DNA from 4 places in the Streptomyces sp. NPDC058257 genome. Region 4 is predicted to be linked to each of the others. Evidence: riboswitches for the same ligand, from Rfam matches in the RefSeq annotation. Region 4 holds a riboswitch; each other region holds the start of a gene.
The links. A riboswitch is a leader RNA that binds a small molecule or an ion and turns the genes downstream of it on or off. The one in region 4 is predicted to bind cyclic di-AMP.
Positions count from the first base shown of each region.

Region 1: it holds a riboswitch for cyclic di-AMP, as region 4 does, so the genes downstream of both, ACFVXC_RS11980 (NlpC/P60 family protein) here and ACFVXC_RS33100 (M23 family metallopeptidase) in region 4, are expected to answer to the same signal.
Region 2: it holds a riboswitch for cyclic di-AMP, as region 4 does, so the genes downstream of both, ACFVXC_RS22410 (transglycosylase SLT domain-containing protein) here and ACFVXC_RS33100 (M23 family metallopeptidase) in region 4, are expected to answer to the same signal.
Region 3: it holds a riboswitch for cyclic di-AMP, as region 4 does, so the genes downstream of both, ACFVXC_RS13030 (transglycosylase family protein) here and ACFVXC_RS33100 (M23 family metallopeptidase) in region 4, are expected to answer to the same signal.

Region 1 is NZ_JBHVXJ010000003.1:656,006-661,742, forward strand. Features, by position in the region: gene ACFVXC_RS11975 (ATP-dependent DNA helicase) at 1-2,027, opposite strand, end outside; cyclic di-AMP (ydaO/yuaA leader) riboswitch at 2,285-2,442, shown strand; gene ACFVXC_RS11980 (NlpC/P60 family protein) at 2,450-3,646, shown strand; gene ACFVXC_RS11985 (hypothetical protein) at 3,723-4,076, opposite strand; gene ACFVXC_RS11990 (NlpC/P60 family protein) at 4,395-5,441, shown strand; gene ACFVXC_RS11995 (hypothetical protein) at 5,514-5,737, shown strand, end outside.
Region 2 is NZ_JBHVXJ010000009.1:118,766-124,502, forward strand. Features, by position in the region: gene ACFVXC_RS22400 (hypothetical protein) at 1-757, shown strand, start outside; gene ACFVXC_RS22405 (cytochrome P450) at 828-2,054, opposite strand; gene ACFVXC_RS22410 (transglycosylase SLT domain-containing protein) at 2,847-3,572, opposite strand; cyclic di-AMP (ydaO/yuaA leader) riboswitch at 3,577-3,769, opposite strand; gene ACFVXC_RS22415 (glycoside hydrolase family 15 protein) at 5,049-5,737, shown strand, end outside.
Region 3 is NZ_JBHVXJ010000004.1:116,806-122,542, reverse strand. Features, by position in the region: gene ACFVXC_RS13040 (cytochrome P450) at 1-862, shown strand, start outside; gene ACFVXC_RS13035 (transglycosylase family protein) at 999-2,015, shown strand; cyclic di-AMP (ydaO/yuaA leader) riboswitch at 2,197-2,389, shown strand; gene ACFVXC_RS13030 (transglycosylase family protein) at 2,393-3,112, shown strand; gene eno (phosphopyruvate hydratase) at 3,410-4,696, shown strand; gene ACFVXC_RS13020 (septum formation initiator family protein) at 4,851-5,330, shown strand; gene ACFVXC_RS13015 (DUF501 domain-containing protein) at 5,384-5,737, shown strand, end outside.
Region 4 is NZ_JBHVXJ010000019.1:46,091-51,827, forward strand. Features, by position in the region: gene ACFVXC_RS33085 (GNAT family N-acetyltransferase) at 1-244, opposite strand, end outside; gene ACFVXC_RS33090 (HPr family phosphocarrier protein) at 456-737, shown strand; gene ACFVXC_RS33095 (GntR family transcriptional regulator) at 907-1,611, opposite strand; gene ACFVXC_RS33100 (M23 family metallopeptidase) at 1,897-2,700, opposite strand; cyclic di-AMP (ydaO/yuaA leader) riboswitch at 2,713-2,876, opposite strand; gene ACFVXC_RS33105 (M16 family metallopeptidase) at 3,074-4,459, opposite strand; gene ACFVXC_RS33110 (M16 family metallopeptidase) at 4,456-5,737, opposite strand, start outside.

The sequences.
Region 1 (5,737 bases), on a different contig from region 4:
ATCAGCGTGATGACTCCGGAGCCGTCGTCCTCCTCGTCGGGAATCTGGTCCGAGTCGGCGACGAGCGCGACCCGCTCGAGGAACTCGGAGAGCGTGCCCGACACGCTTGTGCCCGCGCCCGCGTCTTCTTCCGCGCCGCCGGTTCCGCCCTCGGCCTCGTCCTCAGCCTCGTCCTCAGCCGCCCCTTCGGCCGCTCCTCCGGCCTCCCCTTCGCCGTCTTCGCCATCCTCGCTGCCGCCACCGCTGTCGTGTTCGAACTCAAGTGCCACGGCGGCGAGTTCCTGGAGGTTCTCGATGCGCGTCTCGTCCTGCGGGTCGGTCGAGGCCTGCAACTCGGCGAGATACCCGGTCCGTTCGAGCACGGCCTCCAGGACGACGGCAGGGCCCGCACCGGACTCGACGATGGTCCGCAGTTCCTCCATCAGCGCGTTGAAGCGCTTGACGGCGTTCGCCGAGCGGGCCGCCATTCCGTACGCCTCGTCGACACGCTGCAGCGCCTTCGGGAAGGAGATCTTCTCGCGCTGCGAGAGCGCGTCGATCATCGCCTCCGCGCGATCGCCGATGCCCCGCTTGGGTACGTTGAGAATGCGCCGCAGCGGTACGGAGTCCTCCGGGTTGGCGAGCACCCGCAGATACGCGAGGACGTCCCGGACCTCCTTGCGCTCGTAGAAGCGGACGCCTCCGACGACCTTGTAGGGCAGGCCGACGCGGATGAAGATCTCTTCGAAGACACGGGACTGTGCGTTCGTCCGGTAGAAGATCGCGACGTCGCCCGCCTTCGCGTCGCCCGCGTCGGTGAGCCGGTCGATCTCGTCGGCGACGAACTGTGCCTCGTCGTGCTCGGTGTCGGCGACATAGCCGGTGATGCCCGCGCCCGCGCCCGCGTTGGTCCACAGATTCTTGGGGCGACGGCTTTCGTTGCGTTCGATGACGGCGTTGGCCGCGGTCAGGATCGTCTGCGAGGAGCGGTAGTTCTGCTCCAGGAGGATCGTCGTCGCGTTCGGGTAGTCCTCCTCGAACTGGAGGATGTTGCGGATCGTGGCGCCGCGGAAGGCGTAGATCGACTGGTCCGCGTCACCCACGACGCACAGCTCGGCGGGGTCGTCCCCCTCGCCTCCGGAGGGGCCGACCAGCTCGCGCACGAGGGCGTACTGGGCGTGGTTGGTGTCCTGGTACTCGTCGACCATCACGTGCCGGAAGCGGCGGCGGTAGTGCTCGGCGACGTCCGGGAACGCGCGGAACATATTGACCGTCGTCATGATCAGGTCGTCGAAGTCGAGGGCGTTCGCCTCGCGCAGCCGCGACTGGTACATCGCGTATGCCTGGGCGAGCGTCTTCTCGAAGCCGTCGGCGGCCTGTCCTGCGAAGGTCTCCTCGTCGATCAGTTCGTTCTTCAGGTTCGAGATCTTGGCGCTGAAGGACTTCGGCGGGAACTTCTTCGGGTCGATGTCCAGGTCACGGCAGACCAGGGCCATCAGGCGCTTGGAGTCGGCGGCATCGTAGATCGAGAAGGAGGAGGTGAAACCGATCGTCTTCGACTCGCGGCGCAGTATGCGCACGCACGCGCTGTGGAAGGTCGACACCCACATCGCGTTGGCCCGCGGCCCGACGAGCTGCTCGACGCGCTCCTTCATCTCGCCCGCGGCCTTGTTCGTGAACGTGATCGCCAGGATCTGCCCCGGGTGCACGTGCCGCTCCGCCAGGAGATACGCGATGCGGTGCGTGAGGACCCGGGTCTTGCCGGAGCCCGCGCCCGCGACGATGAGCAGCGGGGAGTCCGCGTGCACGACGGCCGCGCGCTGGTTCTCGTTAAGACCGTCGAGCAGGGCCGCCGGGTCCAGCACGGGGCGTGGGGCGCCGTCGCGGTAGTGCGCGTCCCGGGGTGCGGGCGCGTCGAACTTCCCGTCGAACAGATCATCCGGAACGGACTCCGGAGCACTGTCCTCGGGCGGCGGCGGGGGCTCTTCCTCCGAAGCCCGCGAGGGCTTGAGGTCCGCCAGGAAGCTGTCATCAAAGAGGCTGCTCATCGCCTCCCGAGTCTAGGCGGCCCCACTGACAACCCGCTCCGGGTTCCGGCCACGTCCACTCACGAACGTCCACTCGCCTACGCCCCGCCCGCGGCCGATCACTCTCCGCCACGGCAAGACGTGTCCGCGTCAAGAGCCTCGTAAAGTCACGAAAACGTATCGGGCATATCGAACATCAACCTTCACACGAGCCACACGAGTTGGCTAGCGTGCTGCGTGGGCTGCTCGTACTCCCACCGGCGAACCCCGCCGGGAACGAGTGGCCTCCGCCGAGTTCGATCTCCTCGGAGCCGGGGACCCACGATGAACTTGGGGTGAATCGGTCCCGTACGAAGTACGGGACTGTAGGGCAACCTTCCGGAACCACCCGCCCGAACCCGACAGCTAACCCGGTAGGCGGTCTACGGAAGGAGTCGCCTCCCTTGGCGTCGCACCGCAAGCCGCGGACCCGCATTGCCGGCCTACGCGTCACCCCCGCCATCGGCATCACGACGGCCGCCCTCACCTCCGTGGCCCTGCTGTCACAGAGCGCGCAGGCGGCACCGTCCGCACCACAGAAGCCCAGCCTCGAAGAGGTCCAGAAGAAGGTCGACGACCTCTACCACCAGGCGGGTGTGGCCACACAGAAGTACAACTCGGCCAAGGAGCGCACCGACAAGCAGCGCGAGAAGGTCGACACCCTTCTCGACGATGTGGCCCAGCGCACCGACAAGCTGAACGAGGCCCGCCAGGAGCTGGGCGCGTTCGCCGCGGCGCAGTACCGCACCGGCGCCGTCTCCGAGACCGCCACGATGATGCTCGCCGACGACCCGCAGGGGTACTTCGACCAGAACCATCTGTCGGACCGGCTGACCGCGCGCCAGAAGAAGGCGGTCGACGACTACCAGACGAAACAGGCCGCGGCGACGAAGCAGCGCACGAAGGCCACCAAGAGCCTTCAGACGCTGAGCGACTCGCGGGACGACCTCAAGACGAGCAAGCGAACCGTCCAGAAGAAGCTGGGCCAGGCGCGCACGATGCTCTCGAAGCTGACGGCCGAGGAGAAGGCGCGGCTCGCGGCGATCGAGAAGAAGAAGGAAGAAGCGGCCAAGCGCAAGGCCGCCGAGCTGGCCCGCAAGCGGGAGGCGGAGGCCAAGCGCAAGGCGGCGGAAGAGGCCGCGGCGAAGGAACGCGAGAAGAACAAGGAGACCCCGGACACCGGTTCCGGCTCCGGTTCCGGTTCCGACGCGGGTTCGGGCTCCGGCTCCGGCAACACGGACAGCGGGTACGCGGCGAAGGCAGCGAAGGTCATCAACTTCGCCGAGGCACAGATCGGCAAACCGTACGTATGGGGCGCCACAGGACCCGACTCCTACGACTGCTCCGGCCTCACCCAGGACGCGTGGAAGGCCGCGGGGATCTCCCTGCCGCGCACGACCTGGGACCAGGTCAAGGTCGGCACGACCGTGAAGACCGCCGACGCCAAGCCCGGTGACCTGGTCTTCTTCTACGACGACATCAGCCACGTAGGTATCTACATCGGCAACGGCAAGATGATCCACGCCCCGAAGCCGGGTGCGAACGTCCGCACCGAGTCGATCTACTACATGCCGATCCACAGCGTGGTACGGCCCGCGTAACCACCGCCCCCCGCTCACGAGAAGACGGCCCTCCACGCGCGCGTGGAGGGCCGTTCTCCGTGAGTGGGGGGCGGGATCAGGTCCACAGCACCGCGATGAAGATGTTCGCGACGGTCAGAAGGCCGACGGCGCCGAACATCCCCTTGTCCACCTTCTCCTCGTCCCGCTTCACGTAGACCAGCGCGAGGATCACGATCAGCACGGCCATCTTGATGCCGATCTTGAGGTTGTTGACCGGGTTGTCGTCCGCCTGGTTGAGACCCACCAGGACGACGCCCGTGACCAGCATCGTCAGCGCGCCGTGCAGCATCGCCGGGTTGAAGCGGGCCGCGCCCTCGCCCATCTGCTTCATCTGAGTGAGGAAGCCGCCCAGGAGGGAGGCGATGCCGATGATGTGCAGGCCGACGAAGAGGTGGGTGAGAACGTCCATGAGCCGGAGCCTAGCCGGGGCCGTATCACCACTCCGTAGCCAGGTGGGCCCCAAGCGCCGCATCGGTCACACGCCTAAGGGAAGGGCGCCCGGTCCGGCCGATCGCACAGCCACATTCGGTCACCGGCGGCACACTTCAGCCAGTTGCGCACATTCCGTCACCATCCCGTGACGGTCAGGTTTAGCGTCCTTCGTCAGGTGTCCGGCTCCCCACCGCCGCTCCGAACAGGGGCGGCAGTCGGACACCACCGCCGAGAATCCGGCGGCGGTCCGCTCCCCCTGTGTGGGCCGCCGCCGGAACCTTAAGGAGCCCCCTACGTGGCAGCGCACCGCAAGCCCAAACAGCGCTCGCTCAGTGGCCATACGGCCCGTACCGCCGCCACCATCGCCCTCGCCGGGGCCGCCACCGCCATCGTCTTCGACGGCACAGGACACGCGGATCCACGGCTCACCCCGGCCGCGGTGAAATCCAAGGTCGACGCGCTCTACCGCGAGGCCGAGGTCGCCACAGAGAAGTACAACGGCGCCAAGGAGAAGGCCGAGAGCGCCGAGAAGTCCCTGGGCGAGCTGCGCGACGAAGCGGCCCGCAAGACGGAGAAGCTCAACTCGGCGCGCGAAGGCCTCGGTGCCATCGCCGCCGCGCAGTACCGCACCGGTGGCATCGACCCGGCCGTCCGGCTCGCGCTCTCCTCCGACCCCGACCAGTACCTCGAGCGTGCCGCGCTCGCCGACCGGGCGGACAGCCGCCAGGCAGCGGCCGTCACCGGCGTGCGGAAGCAGCTCCGGGAGATTGACCAGTTGCGCGGCGAGGCCGACGACACACTCGTGGGCCTCAGGTCCCGTCAGGCGGAGCTGAGGAAGAACAAGAAGACCGTCACCGGAAAACTCGACGCGGCCAAGCGGCTCCTGTCGCAGCTCACCGCCGAGCAGCGCGCGAAGCTCACCGGCGACGGCGACAGGGCCTCCCGCACCGCGGGCCGTGACGGCTCCCTGGGCGTCCCGGCCAAGGCCCCCGACTCCCGCGCCTCAGCGGCTGTCTCGTACGCCTACAAGGCGCTCGGCAGCCCCTACGTATGGGGCGCCACCGGTCCCAACGCCTTCGACTGCTCGGGGCTGACCCAGGCCGCCTACCGGTCCGCGGGGGTCGCCCTGCCGCGCACGACGTACGCGCAGATCAACGAGGGCCAACGGATCCCGCGCTCTCAACTCCGGCCCGGGGACCTGGTCTTCTTCTACCAGGGCATCAGCCATGTCGGGATCTACGTGGGCAACGGCCAGATGGTCCACGCCCCGAACCCGAGCGCACCGGTACGCCTGGCCCCGATCAGCCAGATGCCGTTCGCGGGGGCAGCCCGGGTGGCGTGAGCGGTCTCGGTGGGGGGGCGGGGTCACGGGTGGCCCGAAGGCCCGCGCGGCCCCGCGGGTACTGTCAGGGCCATGCCCCGCCGTACGCTGCCGCCGCCTCCGCCACCCGCCTGTCTGCGCACCTGGCCGGACCGGAACGCGCTGCTGCACGACCGCGGCATGGCGCTCGAAGAGCTGCGCAGGCGGAGCCTGGGCATGCATCGGATCCTGCTGCTCTGGCTGCTCGCGCTCGGCTGCGTCATCGGCTGGGCGCTTGTGACGGTGCCGATCGAGATGATCGAGGACGACGATCCGAT
Region 2 (5,737 bases), on a different contig from region 4:
CACGTCCGAACTGCGCAAAGTGGCCGCGGAAGTCGCCGACATCAAGGCACGCCACGTCATCTGGTGCACGGTTCCGCACGTGACCATCGCGCCGATCGCACGCGGTGTGGCGGTCAAGGTCCAGCCCGGTTCGCGGTACTTCCCCTACTACACCCGTCCGTGGATCAGCGACCGGGACTTCGACGTGGGCAGGGACCCGAGCATCACCGCGGAGCAGGCGCGGCAGGTGGACGATGCGATCGACGCGTACAACTACGCGATCACCGATACCGTCCGCGCTGCCCGGACCGAGGGGAAGGACTGGTACCTCCTTGAGACCTGCGGCCTGATGGACCGCCTGGCATCGCGCCGCTACATCGAGGACCCGCTGGCGCGTCCGGACTGGTGGCGGCCCTATACCCTGCCGCCGGAACTGCAGGCACTGTCACCGCCGCCGAACTCGCAATTCCTCGCCAGCAAGGGCGGACGGCGCGCGGACGGCGGCCTGTTCTCGCTCGACGGTGTGCACCCCACGACGGTCGGATACGGGATTCTCGCCCAGGAGGTGATCAACGTGATGCGGCTGGCGGGCGTCCGGTTCTTCCGCCCCGACGCGAGCACCCCTCATCAGGACCCGGTGCTCGTGGACTTCGGCCGGCTCATCCGCCACGACACACTGGTCAACCGTCCGCCGGGAAATCTGGGCTCGGCCCTGGGCATCTTGAGCTGGGCCGATGAGGCCCTGGACCTGTTCCGGCGGCTGTTTTCCACCCTGTGATGGATCGTCAAGTTCGTCGGGGGAGAGCGGTGCCTCTGGCGCTGCCGGTAGTGCTGGGCCGAGTCGGTTCTCAGTGTTCTGGGCCAAGGACGACCGGCAGTTCCCGGTGTCCGTTGGAGATGAACGACTCCGCGGGGCGCAGTGCGGATGCGGGAACGGCGAGAGTGAGGTCGGGGAAGCGGGTGAACAGCGCCCGCAGCGCGATCTGGGCTTCCATCCGGGCCAGAGCCGCGCCTAGGCAGACGTGGACGCCGTGGCCGAAGGCGAGATGGGTTTTGTCGGCCCGGGCCAGGTCGAAGGAGCCGGCGCTCGGGCCGTGGAGGTTGGGGTGGCGGCCTGCTGCCGCGTAGGAGGCGAGGATGGCCTCGCCCTGGCGGATCACGAGTTCTGGTGTCAGGGCGATGTCCTGGACGGCGTAGCGCATCGGCAGGTGCGCGACGGGTGCCTCGTAGCGCAGCGTCTCCTCGACGACGTCTGCCCAGGCCCTTGTGCCCTCGCGGACCTGGGCGAGCTGTTGAGGATGGCTGAGCAGCGCGACGACGGCCTGGTCCAGCAGGTTGACGGTGGTCTCGTAGCCCGCGCTGATCACCAGAAGGAGCGTGTCGAGCAGTTCTTGCTCACTCAGCGCGGAGCCGTCATCGTCCCGGGTGGCTATGAGTACGGAGGTCATGTCCTGGCCGGGCGCGGCGCGCTTGGCCGCGACCAGATCGGCCAGGATCGCGTACGCCTCCTGGGTGTTCGCGGCGGCCTCATCGGGGCTGAGCGTGGTGTCGAAGACACCGTCGACAGTACGGCGGAAGCCGGGCCGGGAGTGGTCGGGGAGCCCCATGAGTTCGCTGATGACCCGGATCGGGAGCGGATAGGCGAACCGCTCGCGCAGGTCGGTGGGTTGTCCGGCGGGAAGGGCGGCGAGTTCATCGAGCAGCGTGTCGGTCATCTCCTCGATACGCGGCTGCAGGGCGGCGATACGGCGCGAGGTGAAGGCCGGGCTGACCAGGCGCCGCAGCCGCCGGTGGTCGCCGCCGAAGGCGGTGAACATGTTGTCGACGGCCACCCACAGTGCCAGCGGCCAGGTGCCGAGGATCTGGTCGGGGAACATCGGCCAGTGCCGCCGGGGGTCTTTGGAGACCCGCGGGTCGGTGAGGAGCTGTTTGAGCAGGGCCGGGTCGGTCACCGCCCATGCCTCGACGCCCAGGACGTCGACGCGGGCAGCCGGGCCGCGTGAGCGCAGCTCGGCGTCCTCGGCGTGTCGGTCGCTGCCTGCGGCGTCCAGGACAAGGATCTGCGGCTGGTCCATGCGAGAGCTCCTCAGATAGGGGCGACAAGCGGCGCGGTGCGGGCGGGCGGCGGACAAGGAAGCCAGATCGCGGTGGCAGAGGGCGGAGACAGCCTGCTCCAACCCGCGAAGTACGTCCAGGAGTTGCGCAGTGGCCCGCTGAGGGATCGGGCCGGCGCCCGGCCGGGCAGGCCGGTGCTGGGACGCGATCGTGCCACCGGGCCGCACCACTGGGCCGCAGCGGATACCGGCCGTTTTCTCGCCGACCGCGGGGCCGACCACGACACATTCCGTCGTCCGCTCCGGCAGCGCGGACCCTCCCGGTGATCGGGGAGCGGGGCCAGCAGTGTCCCGTAACCGCGTCCCGCGCGACTCCGCCCCGTGCCCTACGCGAGAGGAGCGCTACGCGAGACGCGTGCTGACCTGTTGATCAGGCTGACCTCGCTGATGAGGAGGAGCCGCCCTGACCGGCGCCGGCGAGCGAGCGGCGGGGCGGCGGTTCCTGGCCGTCGCCGACGGTCCGAGGCTGAGCTTCGTCGAGCTTGCCGACGTCCTGCGCGACCGGCTCGGCTAGCTCGCCGCGCGGGCTCCCGAACGGGAGGCTCCCGGCAAGGCTCTCCCGCGACCGGTCATCCACAACGACCGGGCCCGCGAGGAATTCGGCTGGCAGCCGCGCCCCGCCCCGCCTCATCCCGCCCCACCCCGCTGCGACGACGATCGTCGACTCGGCCAAGTGCCTGCGGGACCTGAGGCTTCTGGAGGCGGGGCTGTGACAGCCGCCGGGGCGGTCTAGGAGGGGCCGTCCGGGACGGTCTAGTAGGGGCCGTTCACGTTGTCGATCGAGCCGTAGCGGTCGGCCGCGTAGTTGCAGGCGGCGGTGATGTTGGCGACGGGGTCGAAGCTGTCCGTGGAGGTGCCGGGCACGTGGTACGCGGCGAATGTGGGGTCGATGACCTGCAGGAGCCCCTTGGAAGGTGTTCCGGCGGCGGCGTTGGAGTCCCAGTCGTTGGTGATCTGAGGGTTGCCGGAGGACTCGCGCATGATGTTGCGGTGGATGCCCTCGTAGGTGCCGGGGATGCCGTGCTGGGCCAGTACGTCGAGCGACTCCCTGATCCAGCCGTCGAGGTCGTCGGTGTACGTCTTCTTCGCCGGGGCCGCGGCGGGCTCGGCGGTGAGGGTGTCCGGGCGCTCGGAGCGGTCTGCCCGCTGAGCGGGGGCATTCTCGCCGAGGGTGAGCTTGAGACCGGGGTGGATCATCTTGGGGCTGTCGCCGAGAGTGCTGCGGTTGTCCGCGTACAGCTTCTTCCAGCCGCCGCTCAGGGAGTGCTCGCGGGCGATCTTGGCGAGGGAGTCACCGGCGGCGACCACGTACGTCGTGGAGGCCGCGGCGGGCTTGGCGGGGGTGCCGGCCGGCGCCGCGGCTGCGGTGGTGGCGCCGAGCACCGGGAGGACGAGCACGGCGCCGCCCGTGCCTGCGACGGCGATGTTCCGGGTGAGCGGGCTGGACTTGGGGCGGCGGTGCTTTCCCTTTGCAGGCATGACGATTTCCTCTCCGTCGCCTGCGAGGTGAGCTGTCGGGTTCGGACGGGAGATGTCCGGCCGCACTGTGAATGCGACTTCACCCCGGAGCCGTTCCGGAATCCGGATCGGCGGCTTACCTGGGTCCCCCGCTCCTGCCGTGCGTAAGTGAGTGGGATGGGTTTCCGGACAGCGGCAGGATTCGGCGTTCCATCCGGATTGACGGTGACGTTAGGCGAGGAATGCCGGAAGGAACAAGACACGAATTCGCATAGGCAATGCACGAGGGTCCGTCTCCCGGCGAACAGAACAGTTCGCACTCATTGATCAAAAACCCCAAATTTCTTAGTGCGCAACGGAAGTGCGCCCAGCGGTTCGCAGTTGTTCCCAGCGGTGCCGTGGCGGGAAGCGTGACCCAATTCACTGAAGGGAATGCGGCCCCATGGTGCACCAGACGGCTTCATTCGGCATCAATGGCGCGCAAAACGGACAATAGCCCCCGCGTGACTCTGGCGGCGTGAAGGGCTGATTCACTGAGAAAGCCGGACATAAGGGAAGATGTATTGCGTATTAAAACGGTCAAATCGTTGCGTGATTGCATCGATGCTCACACGGCTATGCCCGGCCCGTACTCGGCAGACCTGCCACGGCGGCACGGGTGCCGACAGGGGGCTTGTGGTGGCGGTTCACCGCCCTCGCTTTCGCGAAACAGGCACTCCCTCGGGTCCGCAACCACAACCAGCAGAACCTGGCGGGAAACGGTGCTCTTGGGCCAGGTCCTGCTGTGTGTGCCCCCTGACGGCGACGCCATAGGGCTCCGGCCGGAATCCGCCGCTGCCTTGCCCCGCACTCGGCAGGTGTACCCGGCCCGGAGTCGGCGGGGCCGCGGCAGAGAGTGGTCACTGCGCCGAATGGTCCTGACCCGTCGGCTCAGCGGCTTCGGAGGGGTCAGAGGCTTCGGAAGGGGTGGAACCGGCCGATGTTCCGCGCCAACGGCTAACTCCATCTCCGTCCCCGGGCCGCTGCGATCTCTCGGGGACAGGGGCTTCTCTGTTCCTGTATCCGTGCGGAGGTACGGTGTCGGCGGAGCCGGTGCTGTCGACGCCCGTAGGATCAACCCTCGGTGGCTTTCCGTCATTTCACTTCCCCCTCCCCGCAGGGCGAGGCCGGCTGTTCGGTCCGGTCCGCCCCTCTGGATGTGACGGCATATCAATTCTCTTTCGAGTGCCGTGCATCGTGAATTCACCCCGGAACTGAGAATTCCTTTCGGCTGACAGCCAGGCGAGCCGAGAGGGCGCCCTGGAGGCAATTTCCGCAACTCCCGCCCGGGGGAGGGAAATCCCGGGATCCGACCCGGCAGGAGCGGCCCGCACCTCTTCTCTGAGTATTCTTCGAGGCTCGGGCCGAAGATCGTGACGCGCCCGGCGGAGTCCGGGGTCCGGGGAGTACGGAGCTGTAGTGTGGTCGCCGGTTTCGATGCGGGCGGAAGGCACAGGCATGGACGACCAGGACGCAGCAGGCCGCGCATATCTGCCCATCGCCGAGCACGGCCTGATCGGGGACCTGCGCGGTGCGGCACTGGTGGGGACCGACGGGCGCATCGACTGGTTCTGCGCGCCGAGGTTCGATTCCCCCAGCATCTTCGGGGCGATCCTGGACGCGGAGAGTGGCGGGGTCTGGGAGCTGACGCCGCTGTGTGCAACCGCGTCCCGTCAGCAGTTCTACGTTCCTGACAGCGCGATCCTCGTCACGCGTTTCCTCACCGAGGAGGGCATGGTGGAGGTGCAGGACTTCATGCCGGTTCTGCGCCCCCACGACGAGCGGCACCGCCAGCGGCTGGTGCGGCGCGTGGTGGCCGTGCGCGGTGCCATGCGCATGCGCACCCGGATCGCTCCGCGCCTGGACTACGGACGGGCCCGCCACCGGATGCTGACCGGCGAGGGCGAGGTCAAGTTCATCTCCGGGTCACTGACGCTGGTGCTGCGCAGCGATGTGCCCCTGTCGGCCAAGGACGGCGAGGCCCACGGTGAGTTCGAGCTCGGCGAAGGCGGCCAGGCCCTGTTCGTCCTGGACGTCGGAGCCGGGCCCGACGCCGACGCCGACGCCGACGCCGACGCGGCGCAGGGGAAGTGCGCCGCCCCGCCGGATCGGGATGAGGTCGACGAACTGTTCGACGGCACGGTCGC
Region 3 (5,737 bases), on a different contig from region 4:
GGCCGACCTCATTCACGACTTCGCCTTCCCGCTCCCCATCTACGCCATCTGCGACCTGCTGGGGGTGCCCCGCGAGGACCAGGACGACTTCCGTGACTGGGCGGGGATGATGATCCGCCACGGGGGAGGCCCCAGGGGAGGGGTCGCCCGGTCCGTGAAGAAGATGCGCGGCTACCTCGCCGAACTGATCCACCGCAAGCGCCTCGAACCCGGTGACGACCTCATCTCGGGGCTCATCCGCGCCTCCGACCACGGCGAGCACCTCACGGAGAACGAGGCCGCCGCTATGGCCTTTATTCTGCTTTTCGCTGGTTTTGAGACGACCGTGAACCTCATCGGCAACGGCGCCTACGCCCTCCTCACCCACCCCGAACAGCGCGAGCGGCTCCAGGGCTCCCTGGGGGGCGGCGACACCGGTCTCCTGGACACCGGACTCGAGGAGCTCCTCCGCTTCGACGGACCCGTCGAACTCGCCACCTGGCGGTTCGCCACCGAGCGGCTGACCGTAGGAGGGGAGGACATCGCCGAGGGCGATCCCGTGCTCGTCGTCCTCGCCGCCGCCGATCGTGACCCGGAACGCTTCGACCGACCGGACACGCTCGACCTCTCCCGCCGCGACAACCAACACCTCGGCTACGGCCATGGCATTCATTACTGTCTCGGCGCACCGCTCGCCCGGCTCGAAGGGCGGACGGCCCTCGCGACGCTTCTGACGCGCCTTCCTGACCTGCGACTCGCGGCGGAACCTGACGATTTGAGATGGCGTGGCGGACTCATCATGCGTGGACTCCGCACGCTGCCCGTGGAGTTCGCGCCCGCACAGCGGAGCAAATATCAGGCATCTGAAACGCCGTCCAGCTGACAGGCCGTCAAGACTGTGACTTTCACGTGATCTCCGCTGCATCGACTTGTGACAAGCGTTCGACTCCCGCTACGTTCACCGACGACTCGGCCTCCCGTGCCGCAGTCGTCGCTCCAGTCACGCGAAAGGCAACCGCATGCTCTCCGGCAATGGTCGTCACCGACGCCCCCGCCAGGCCCCGGCCCTGATCGTCGCGGCAGGAGTCGCAGGATCGGCCATCGCCATCCCGCTGCTCGGCGCCACCAGCGCGAGCGCGGCGGACGCCGCCACGTGGGACAAGCTCGCGGAGTGCGAGAGCGGCGGATCCTGGAGCGCGGACGCGGACAACGGGTACTTCGGCGGGCTCCAGTTGTCGCAGCGGGTCTGGGAGGACCACGGCGGCCTCGACTTCGCGCCGAGCGCCGATCAGGCCAGCCGTTCGCAGCAGATATCCGTGGCCGAGAAGGTTCTCGACGACCAGGGGACCAAGGCCTGGCCGAGTTGCGCGCCGGTCGCGGGGCTCACTCAGGACGGCGCCGCCGCCGACGTCGACCCCGGCGCTCCGATCACGACGACGCCTTCCGACGGGGCGACGGAGTCGGCCGAACCCGGCGAGTCGGCTGACCCGGATGAGCCGAGCGGGTCGCCGAGCGGGTCGGCCGACCCCTCGGGCGGCGCCACGTCTTCGGACGAGCCCTCGGGCGAGTCCTCCAAGAAGCCTTCCGGTGAGTCCGGTGAGTCCGGCAAGTCCGGCAAGTCCGGCAAGTCCGGAGCCGACGACGGGGCGCGAGACAAGAATCACGACGAGTCGGGCGATTCGGGTGATTCCGGCGGCTCGGGCAAGTCCGGGCAGGGCGATGAGACTTCGCCGGCCCCCACCCCCACCACCGGCGGGGGCGAAGGCCGCCACCGCGGCGACAGCGCGGGCGGCAAGCCGTCCGGCGACGACTCCCGCGAGGGCTCGGGACGGCACGCCTCCCGTGGTGACGAGCGTCAGCGGGACGGCGCGGACGGGACGTACACGGTCCGCTCCGGGGACAACCTCTGGGCCATCGCCGACGACCTCGACGTGAAGGGCGGGTGGACCGAGCTGTACGCGGAGAACGAGAAGGCCGTCGGCTCCGACCCCGATCTCATCCTTCCCGGTCAGAGCCTCGATTTGGGCGAAAAGTAAGGGAAGTTGGCGACTTGCTTTGCGCCTGATGTCCGGATTGGTGCAAGTGAGAGATGGGTCTCAGAAGCCCTGATCGTCTTTGGAATTCGACCGGTCCCATGCCTACGGTCGTGACCGCTCGCCACAGCGGGCCCCGCCGGTCGGTACGCCGAGTCCTGCCAACGGCCGTTCGGGAACAGTCGTCGCGTAAGCGCCGTAGGCAGGAGCGGGGGAACCAAGGTTTCCGCCGGGCCCGGCCGTTCAGCATCGCGAGAGCGAGGCGGAAGAACGGACGGGAACGGCTAGGGGTTAAGTCGCGCTCAAGGAAGCGCGGCCGGGCAACTTCATCGGCCCGAACCCGACAGCTCACCTCGCAGGCGTCGGTGAGGGGATCACTCATGCTGTTTTCCAGCAAGGGCAAGCACCGCCGCCCGTCCAAGGCCACCCGTGTCGCCACGCTCGCCGGCGTCACCGGTGTCGCGGTCGCGGCCCCGCTGATGGCGGCCGGCTCGGCCTCCGCGGCGACGGACTCCGAGTGGGACGCCGTCGCCCAGTGCGAGTCCGGCGGCAACTGGTCGATCAACACCGGCAACGGCTTCACGGGCGGCCTGCAGTTCTCGTCGTCCACCTGGGCCGCGTACGGCGGTACGAAGTACGCGTCCAGCGCCGACCAGGCCTCCAAGGCCCAGCAGATAGAGATCGGCGAGAAGGTCCTCGCGGGTCAGGGCAAGGGTGCCTGGCCGAGCTGCGGCGTCGGCCTCTCGGGCGCCTCCAACGAGGGTGGCGGTGCGCAGGAGAGCGCCCCGCAGCAGACCCAGGAGCAGCCCAAGAACGAGCCCAGCGCCCAGACCGAGCAGCCGCAGCAGGCCGCTCCGAAGACCGAGGCGCCCAAGACCGAGGCTCCGAAGACCGAGTCCAAGAAGACCGTCGAGACCCCGACCGGCAAGACGGTCAAGAAGGGCGACGGCGAGTACAAGGTCAAGAAGGGTGACACCCTCTCCAAGATCGCCGAGGCGAAGGACGTCAAGGGCGGCTGGCACAAGGTGTACAAGCTCAACGGCGACATCATCGACAACGCCGACATGATCTTCCCGGGTCAGCAGCTGCACCTCAGCTAGTCCTGGCGGAGCGCCTGCGGGGCTTGTCTTCCTCCGCGGGCGCTTCGTGGTCGCCCGCGCGGTCGCCCGCGCGGTTCTCCGCGCCCTTTCGGGCGCTGCTCTCCCCGCCCCGGTGCGCGTATCCCCCGTACGCACCGGGGCGGGGTCGTTGCCCCTCCACGTTTTGTTCCGTTCGGAAACATTTTGCTCTCGGTTTGTCCACCGGGCGGTCGCTCGGCTCGCTCTTGTCCGGGAGCCGGTTAGGCTCGTGTCCGCGAGGCCAACGCCCCGCGTACCCGCGTCACATCCCAGAAGGAGATGCTCGTGCCGTCCATCGACGTCGTCGTAGCCCGGGAAATCCTGGACTCCCGAGGCAACCCCACGGTCGAGGTCGAGGTCGGCCTCGACGACGGCAGCACGGGTCGTGCCGCCGTTCCGTCCGGTGCGTCCACCGGTGCTTTCGAGGCCATCGAACTCCGTGACGGTGACCCCAACCGTTACCAGGGCAAGGGCGTGGAGAAGGCCGTCCTCGCCGTCATCGAGCAGATCGGCCCGGAGCTCGTCGGGTACGACGCGACCGAGCAGCGCCTGATCGACCAGGCGATGTTCGACCTCGACGCCACCGACAACAAGGGCTCGCTCGGCGCCAACGCCATCCTCGGCGTCTCGCTCGCCGTCGCGCACGCCGCGTCGGAGGCCTCCGACCTCCCGCTCTTCCGCTACCTCGGCGGCCCGAACGCGCACCTGCTGCCCGTTCCGATGATGAACATCCTGAACGGCGGGTCGCACGCCGACTCGAACGTCGACATCCAGGAGTTCATGATCGCGCCGATCGGCGCCGAGTCGTTCTCCGAGGCCCTGCGCTGGGGCACCGAGGTCTACCACACGCTGAAGAAGGTCCTGAAGGACAAGGGCCTCTCCACCGGCCTGGGCGACGAGGGCGGCTTCGCCCCGAACCTGGACTCGAACCGCGCCGCGCTCGACCTCATCCTCGAGGCCATCAAGCAGGCCGGTTACGTCCCCGGCGAGCAGATCGGCCTCGCGCTCGACGTCGCCGCGTCCGAGTTCTACAAGGACGGCAAGTACGACTTCGAGGGCAAGTCCCGCTCGGCCGCCGAGATGACCGAGTACTACGAGGAGCTCGTCGCCTCGTACCCGCTCGTCTCCATCGAGGACCCGCTGTTCGAGGACGACTGGGCCGGCTGGAACGCCATCACCGAGAAGCTCGGCGAGAAGGTCCAGCTCGTGGGCGACGACCTGTTCGTCACCAACCCCGAGCGCCTGGCCCGTGGCATCGAGGAGAAGTCGGCCAACGCCCTCCTGGTGAAGGTCAACCAGATCGGCTCGCTGACCGAGACCCTCGACGCCGTCGAGATGGCCCAGCGCAGCGGCTTCAAGTGCATGATGTCGCACCGCTCCGGCGAGACCGAGGACGTCACCATCGCCGACCTCGCCGTCGCCACCAACTGCGGCCAGATCAAGACCGGCGCCCCGGCCCGCTCCGAGCGCGTCGCCAAGTACAACCAGCTGCTCCGCATCGAGGAGATCCTGGACGACGCCGCGGTCTACGCGGGCCGTTCGGCGTTCCCCCGCTTCAAGGGCTGAACCGGCTGAACCGGCTGAACCGGCAGAGTCGGCTGGACCCGCCGAGTCGGCTGGACCCGCCGGGCTCCGGCTCCGCTGAGTAGTTACGTACGTCCCCGTACTCGGTCCCGTACCGTGTGCGGGGACGTACGTACGTATCGGGGAGGCGGCACACATGGCCGTGAAGGACCGCGACCGGTTCTCCACCGCGACCAGGCTGCGGCTGCTCGGCGAGCAGACCGCGGAGCGTGTCTACCGCTCCCAGACGAAGCGTCAGGCGCGCCGCTCCCGGCTCACGGGACGCGCCGCGCTCCTCGCGCTCGTCCTCTGCTCGCTGGTCGTCGCGCTCGCCTACCCGATAAGGCAGTACGTCTCGCAGCGCGCGGAGATCGCCGATCAGCGCCGCGAGCAGGCCGAGCACCGCGAGAACGTCGAGAAGCTGAAGGACGAGAAGGCCCGCTGGCGGGACGATGCGTTCGCGGAGCAGCGTGTCCGGGAGCGGCTGCACTATGTGATGCCGGGCGAGACCGGCTACACGGTGATCGGCCCCGGGGCGGCGAAGGCGCAGCGCACCGACCAGGGGGCGGCCGCCAGGCCCTGGTACTCGAACGTCTGGGACGGCGTCGACAAGGCCGACCGCCCCGACGACGACTGACTTCTCTCACCAATACCCGCTACCTCTCGTAGCGAACCGATCGAAAGACAGGCATGGAAACGCCCCCGCCGACCACTCCGCGCACCGAGCCCACCGACGCCGACGTCGAGGCCTTCAAGCAGCAGCTCGGCCGTCCGCCGCGCGGCCTGCGGGCCATCGCCCACCGCTGCCCCTGCGGGCAGCCGGACGTCGTCGAGACGGCGCCGCGCCTGCCGGACGGGACGCCGTTCCCGACGACGTACTACCTGACGTGCCCGCGGGCCGCTTCCGCGATCGGCACCCTTGAGGCCAACGGCGTCATGAAGGAGATGTCGGAGCGGCTGAAGACGGACCCCGAGCTGGCGGCCGCGTACCGCGCGGCGCACGAGGACTACATCGCGCGCCGTGACGCCATCGAGGTCCTGGAG
Region 4 (5,737 bases):
CCAGACCCACCCGGTCCACCTGGTCGTGATGGGTGAAGCGGTGGACGTCCTTGGCGGACAGGCGCGGGTAGGGGGCGAAGAAGCGGTAGTACTTCGACTCGTCCGAGACCTGCTCGTAGAAACTGACCAGGCGATCCGCGTCCTCGGCCGTGATGGGCCTGATCCGGGCGGTGCCTCCGTCACGCAGGACGACGTCGGCTTCCCAGTGGGAGGGATATGCCTGCCGTTCCGACGGGGTCTGCATGAGGCCCAGGGTACGGGTCGCGGGGGCGCCTCGGCCGGGGCAGGCTAGGAGTCGTCGAAGGGCGGGACGTGGGCCCGCGGCACGAGGACGTACGGTCGGCGGAGCAGGGCCCGTCGGTCGGCACCGTACGGGCCGACGGCCGGCGGAGCACATGTGATCGCATGAGACACTGGTCTAGACAAGTGTGAGACATCTGGAAGGGCAGCAACACATGGCTGAGCGCCGCGTCAACGTCGGCTGGGCCGAGGGCCTTCACGCCCGACCCGCCTCCATCTTCGTCCGCGCGGCCACCGCCGCCGGCGTCCCCGTGACGATCGCCAAGGCTGACGGCAACCCCGTGAACGCCGCCTCCATGCTCGCGGTGCTCGGTCTGGGCGCGCAGGGCGGCGAGGAGATCGTGCTCGCCTCCGACGCCGAGGGCGCGGACGCCGCTCTCGACCGTCTGGCGAAGCTGGTCGCGGACGGCCTCGAAGAGCTCCCCGAGACCGTCTAGTAAAGACTGGTACTCATACGCCGAAGGGCCCGCGCTGAATAGGGGCGGGCCCTTCGGTGCTTCTGTTTCCAGCTGCCGAATATCAGAGCCGCATTCCCTGAACGTGCCACATTCGGGCAGCCGAAATAGTCCCCCGCCGAATAGCACTTCTTTGTATACGGCGCCTCTGTTAATGCCGGAGGCCCACCGTGTTTACGGCATGTTGCGAATCCCTCACACGATCTCGTCCCGCGGCCCGGTGACCTTGCGGGCGAAAGCGCGGCCGGTGCGCGGCCGCCGCCCGTTCCGCGTGGGCCGCCGCGAGCGACCTGGCCCGTTCCGCGTCCCCGCGGGCGACCGCGTCGACGATCGCGGCGTGCTCCGCCCAGGACTCCGCGGGAGCGGCCGGTGTCTCGACGACGTACATCCAGGCGATCTTGTGCCGGAGCTGGGTGAGCAGCGCTGTGAGACCCGGGCTGCCGGACGACTGGGCGAGCGTCTCGTGGAACCAGCCGCCCAGGGAGCGCAGGTCGTCGCTCCGACCGCCCCTCGAACGCTCCTGGCCGAGCCTGACGAGTCCGCGCAGGACCTTCAGATGCGCCTCCGTGCGGCGCTGAGCGGCGCGGGCCGCCCCCAGCGGCTCCAGGAGCATGCGTATCTCCAGGAGGTCGGCCGCCTCCTGCTCGGTGGGCTCCGCGACGCACGCGCCCGCGTGCCTGCGCGTGACGACGAACCCCTCGGCCTCCAGGGTGCGCAGGGCCTCGCGCACGGGGACGCGGGAGACTCCATAGCGGCGTGCGAGCAGTTCCTCGGTGAGTCGGCCACCCCGTTCGTAGACACCGGAGACGATGTCGTCCCGGATGGCCGTGCATACCGAGTGCGCGGGAATGCGCATGACCTGACCTCCGCCTTAATCCCCGCGAAACGCGGTCGATCGACGCCTTTTCAGTGACCCTATTGCAGAGCGGCCGAATTTCCGATGGCAGGCCGAAATTCATGGATATATTTTGGCCAAAGGCGATCGGCGCGGGTACGGGTACAAGTACGGCTACGGCTACGGCTACGGCTACGGCGGTACGGCGAAAGCCCCGGCTCTCGACGAGCCGGGGCTTTCAGTGGATCAGCGTTCGCTGGATCAGCGTTCGCTGGATCGGCGTTCGGTGGATCGGCGTTCGGTGGATCAGACGCCGACGTCGTGCGAGCGGAGGTACGCGATCGGGTCGATGTCCGTGCCGTAGTCCGCGCCGGTCCGGGCCTCGAAGTGGAGGTGCGGGCCGCTGGAGTTGCCGGTGGAGCCCGAGAGGCCGATCTGCTGGCCCGGGGTGACGGCCTGGCCGACGGTGACACCGAGGGACGACATGTGGCCGTACTGGGTGTACGTGCCGTCGTTCATCTTGATGACCACGTTGTTGCCGTAGGCACCGCCCCAGCCGGCCTCGACGACGGTGCCGGAACCGACCGCGTGGACCGAGGTGCCGGACGCGGCGTGGAAGTCGATGCCGGTGTGGCTGCCGGAGGACCACATGCCGCCGCCGGTCTGGTAGCCCGTGGAGACGTACGAGCCGGTGATCGGGGAGACGTAGCTGTTGAGGCGCTTGCGCTCGGCCTCGCGAGCGGCGCGCTCCTTGGCCTCGCGCTCCTTCTTGGCCTTGGCCTTCGCCTCGGCCTCGGCCTTGCGCTTGGCCTCCTCGGCCTTCTTCTTGGCGGCTTCTTCGGCCTTCTTGGCCGCTGCCGCGTCGTCGGCGGCCTGCTGCTGGGCGGCGGCCTGCGCGTCGACGCTGGCGGCGAGCGAGTCGCCGACGGAGACCGCCTGGGTGAGGCCGGTGTGCTCAAGAGCCGCGGCGTCGTCGGCGGCGAGGGCCGGAGCGGCCAGGCCTCCTATGACACCGGTGGTGGTGAGGGCGGCGACGCCCGCCACGTTCGCGGTCGTGCGCGTGAGGCGGCTGGGGCGACGGTGCTTCCCGGTGGCACGGGTGAACGCCATGAAGCGGCTGATCCTTTCCTTCCTTCTCGCCTACCGGGTTAGCTGACGGGTTCGGAGCAGGAAGGTCTCCTACGAGTCCCTCGCCTCACGGCAAGGTTCCCGATTCACCCCAAGGGGACATGTGGGTCCCCGGCTCCCCTGGCTCGCGCCGTACGGGGACTCGGCGATGACTGTCCGGTGCCGCGGGTGCGGCGTACTGCATGACGAACAGCCGGACCGACGCTAAGCGGGGCGTCTTTCAAACGACAAACGGATCAGAGTTTTTGTAGCGCACGCCACAGGGCAGACACGTAACCTCCATACTAATTCGGACATATGAGGACCCCAGTAGCAAATTCCAGCCACTGGGGTCCCGATATGTCCTGACTGTCACTCAGCCCGTGACCACACTCACTTCACCGATGCCGAGCGCCCTGACGGGCTCCTCGATCTGCGCGGCGTCACCGACGAGCACCGTCACCAGGCGGTCCTCGGGGAAGGCGCTCACCACGGCGGCGGTGGCCTCCACGGTGCCGGTCGCGGCCAGCCGGCGGTACAACTGCGCCTGGAAGTCGTCCGGAAGGTGCTGCTCGACCTGATCGGCGAGAGTGGCGGCGACGGACGCCGCCATCTCGTACTTGAGCGGGGCGACGCCCACCAGGTTCTGCACGGCGACATCGCGCTCGGCGTCCGTCAGACCGTCGGCGGCGAGGGTGCGAAGCACCTTCCACAGGTCTTCGAGGGCCGGTCCCGTGGACTCGGTGTCCACCGAGCCGCTGATGGCCAGCATCGCGGCACCTGTGCCGTCCGGGGCGGAACGCAGGACCTGGGCGAAGGACCGTACGCCGTAGGTGTATCCCTTCTCCTCGCGCAGGACGCGGTCGAGGCGCGAGGTGAGGGTGCCGCCGAGGCAGTACGTGCCGAGCACCTGCGCGGGCCAGACGCGGTCGTGCCGGTCCGGTCCCACGCGGCCGATGAGCAGCTGCGTCTGGACGGCGCCGGGGCGGTCCACGATGACGACACGCCCGGTGTCGTCGGCGGTCACCGGGGGCACCGGGCGCGGCTGGGCCGTGCCGCCCGTCCAGGCGCCGATGGTGTCGGCGAGGACGGCGTCCAGGTCGACGCCGGTCAGGTCGCCCACGACGACCGCGGTGGCAGTGGCGGGACGCACATGCTTCTCGTAGAAGGCACGCACCGCCGCCGAGTCGATGGCGGTGACCGTCTCCTCGGTGCCCTGGCGGGGGCGCGACATGCGCGACGTCGCCGGGAACAGCTGCCGGGAGAGCTCCTTGGCGGCGCGGCGCCCCGGGTTGGCGGCCTCGTGCGGAATCTCGTCCAGGCGGTTGCGCACGAGGCGTTCGATCTCGCTGTCCGCGAAGGCGGGGGCGCGCAGGGCGTCGGCGAGCAGGCCGAGCGCCTTCGGGAGGCGCGAGACCGGGACTTCGAGGGAGACACGCACGCCGGGGTGGTCGGCGTGCGCGTCCATGGAGGCGCCGCAGCGGTCGAGTTCCGCGGCGAAGTCCTCGGCGGAGTGCTTGTCGGTGCCTTCGTTGAAGGCCCTCGCCATGATCGTGGCGACGCCGTCCAGGCCCGCGGGCTCGGCGTCGAGCGGCGCCTCGAGGTGGATCTCCACGGCGACGACCTGCTGGCCGGGGCGGTGGCAGCGCAGCACGGTGAGGCCGTTGTCCAGGGTGGCGCGCTCGGGCGCGGGGAAGGCCCACGGCCGTGCGGTGCCCGCCTGGGGCTGGGGGTGGAACTGCATCGTCGCGGCCTCGGTCACTTCGCCGCCTCCTCTTCGTCCTCGTCAGTGGCTTCGGCGCCTTCGGGGGCCGCTGAGCCCTCGGTGGGCTCGTACACGAGCACCGCGCGGTTGTCGGGGCGCAGGCGGGCCGCCGCGGCCGCCTTGACCTCTTCCGCCGTGACGTCGAGGACGCGCTTGACGGCTGTCAGGGCGAGCTGCGGGTCGCCGAACAGGACCGCGTACCGGCACAGTTCGTCCGCGCGTCCCGCCACCGTGGAGAGCCTGTCCAGCCACTCGCGCTCCAGTTGTGCCTGGGCGCGCTCCATCTCCTCGTCGGTGGGGCCCTCTTCCGCGAAGCGGGCGAGCTCCTCGTCGACGGCCGCCTCGATGACGGGGACCTCGACGTCGCCGGACGTCTTCACGTCGAGCCAGCCGAGCGAGGGGGCTCCGGCGAGGCGCAGCAGGCCGAAACCTGCCGCCACGGCGGTGCGGTCGCGGCGCACGAGGCGGTTGTAGAGCCGCGACGACTCGCCGCTGCCCAGGACCGTGAGCGCCAGGTCGGCCGCGTCGCACGCGCGCGTGCCGTCCTCCGGGAGGCGGTAGGCGGCCATCAGGGCGCGGGCCGGTACCTCTTCCTCGACGACCTCGCGCAGCTCCTTGCCGATCGTGTCGGGCAGCGAGCCGTCGCGCGGCGGCTGCTTGCCGTCGTGCGAGGGGATGGACCCGAAGTACCGCTCGACCCAGGCGAGGGTCTCCTGCGGGTCGATGTCGCCGACGACCGACAGGACTGCGTTGTTGGGCGCGTAGTACGTACGGAAGAAGTTCCGCGCGTCTTCGAGCGTCGCCGCGTCCAGGTCGGCCATGGAGCCGATCGGGGTGTGGTGGTAGGGGTGGCCCTCGGGGTACGAGAGGGCGGTCAGCTTCTCGAACGCCGTGCCGTAGGGAACGTTGTCGTAGCGCTGGCGGCGCTCGTTCTTGACGACGTCCCGCTGGTTCTCCATGGATTCTTCGTCGAGCGCGGAGAGCAGTGAGCCCATCCGGTCGGCTTCCAGCCACAGGGCCAGCTCGAGCTGGTGTGTGGGCATGGTCTCGAAATAGTTGGTGCGCTCGAAGCTCGTGGTGCCGTTGAGCGACCCGCCCGCACCCTGCACCAGCTCGAAGTGGCCGTTGCCGTGCACCTGCTTCGAGCCCTGGAACATCAGGTGCTCGAAGAGGTGGGCGAGGCCCGTACGCCCCTTGACCTCGTGGCGCGAGCCGACGTCGTACCAGAGGCAGACCGCGGCGGCCGGGGTCAGGTGGTCCTCGGAGAGCACCACG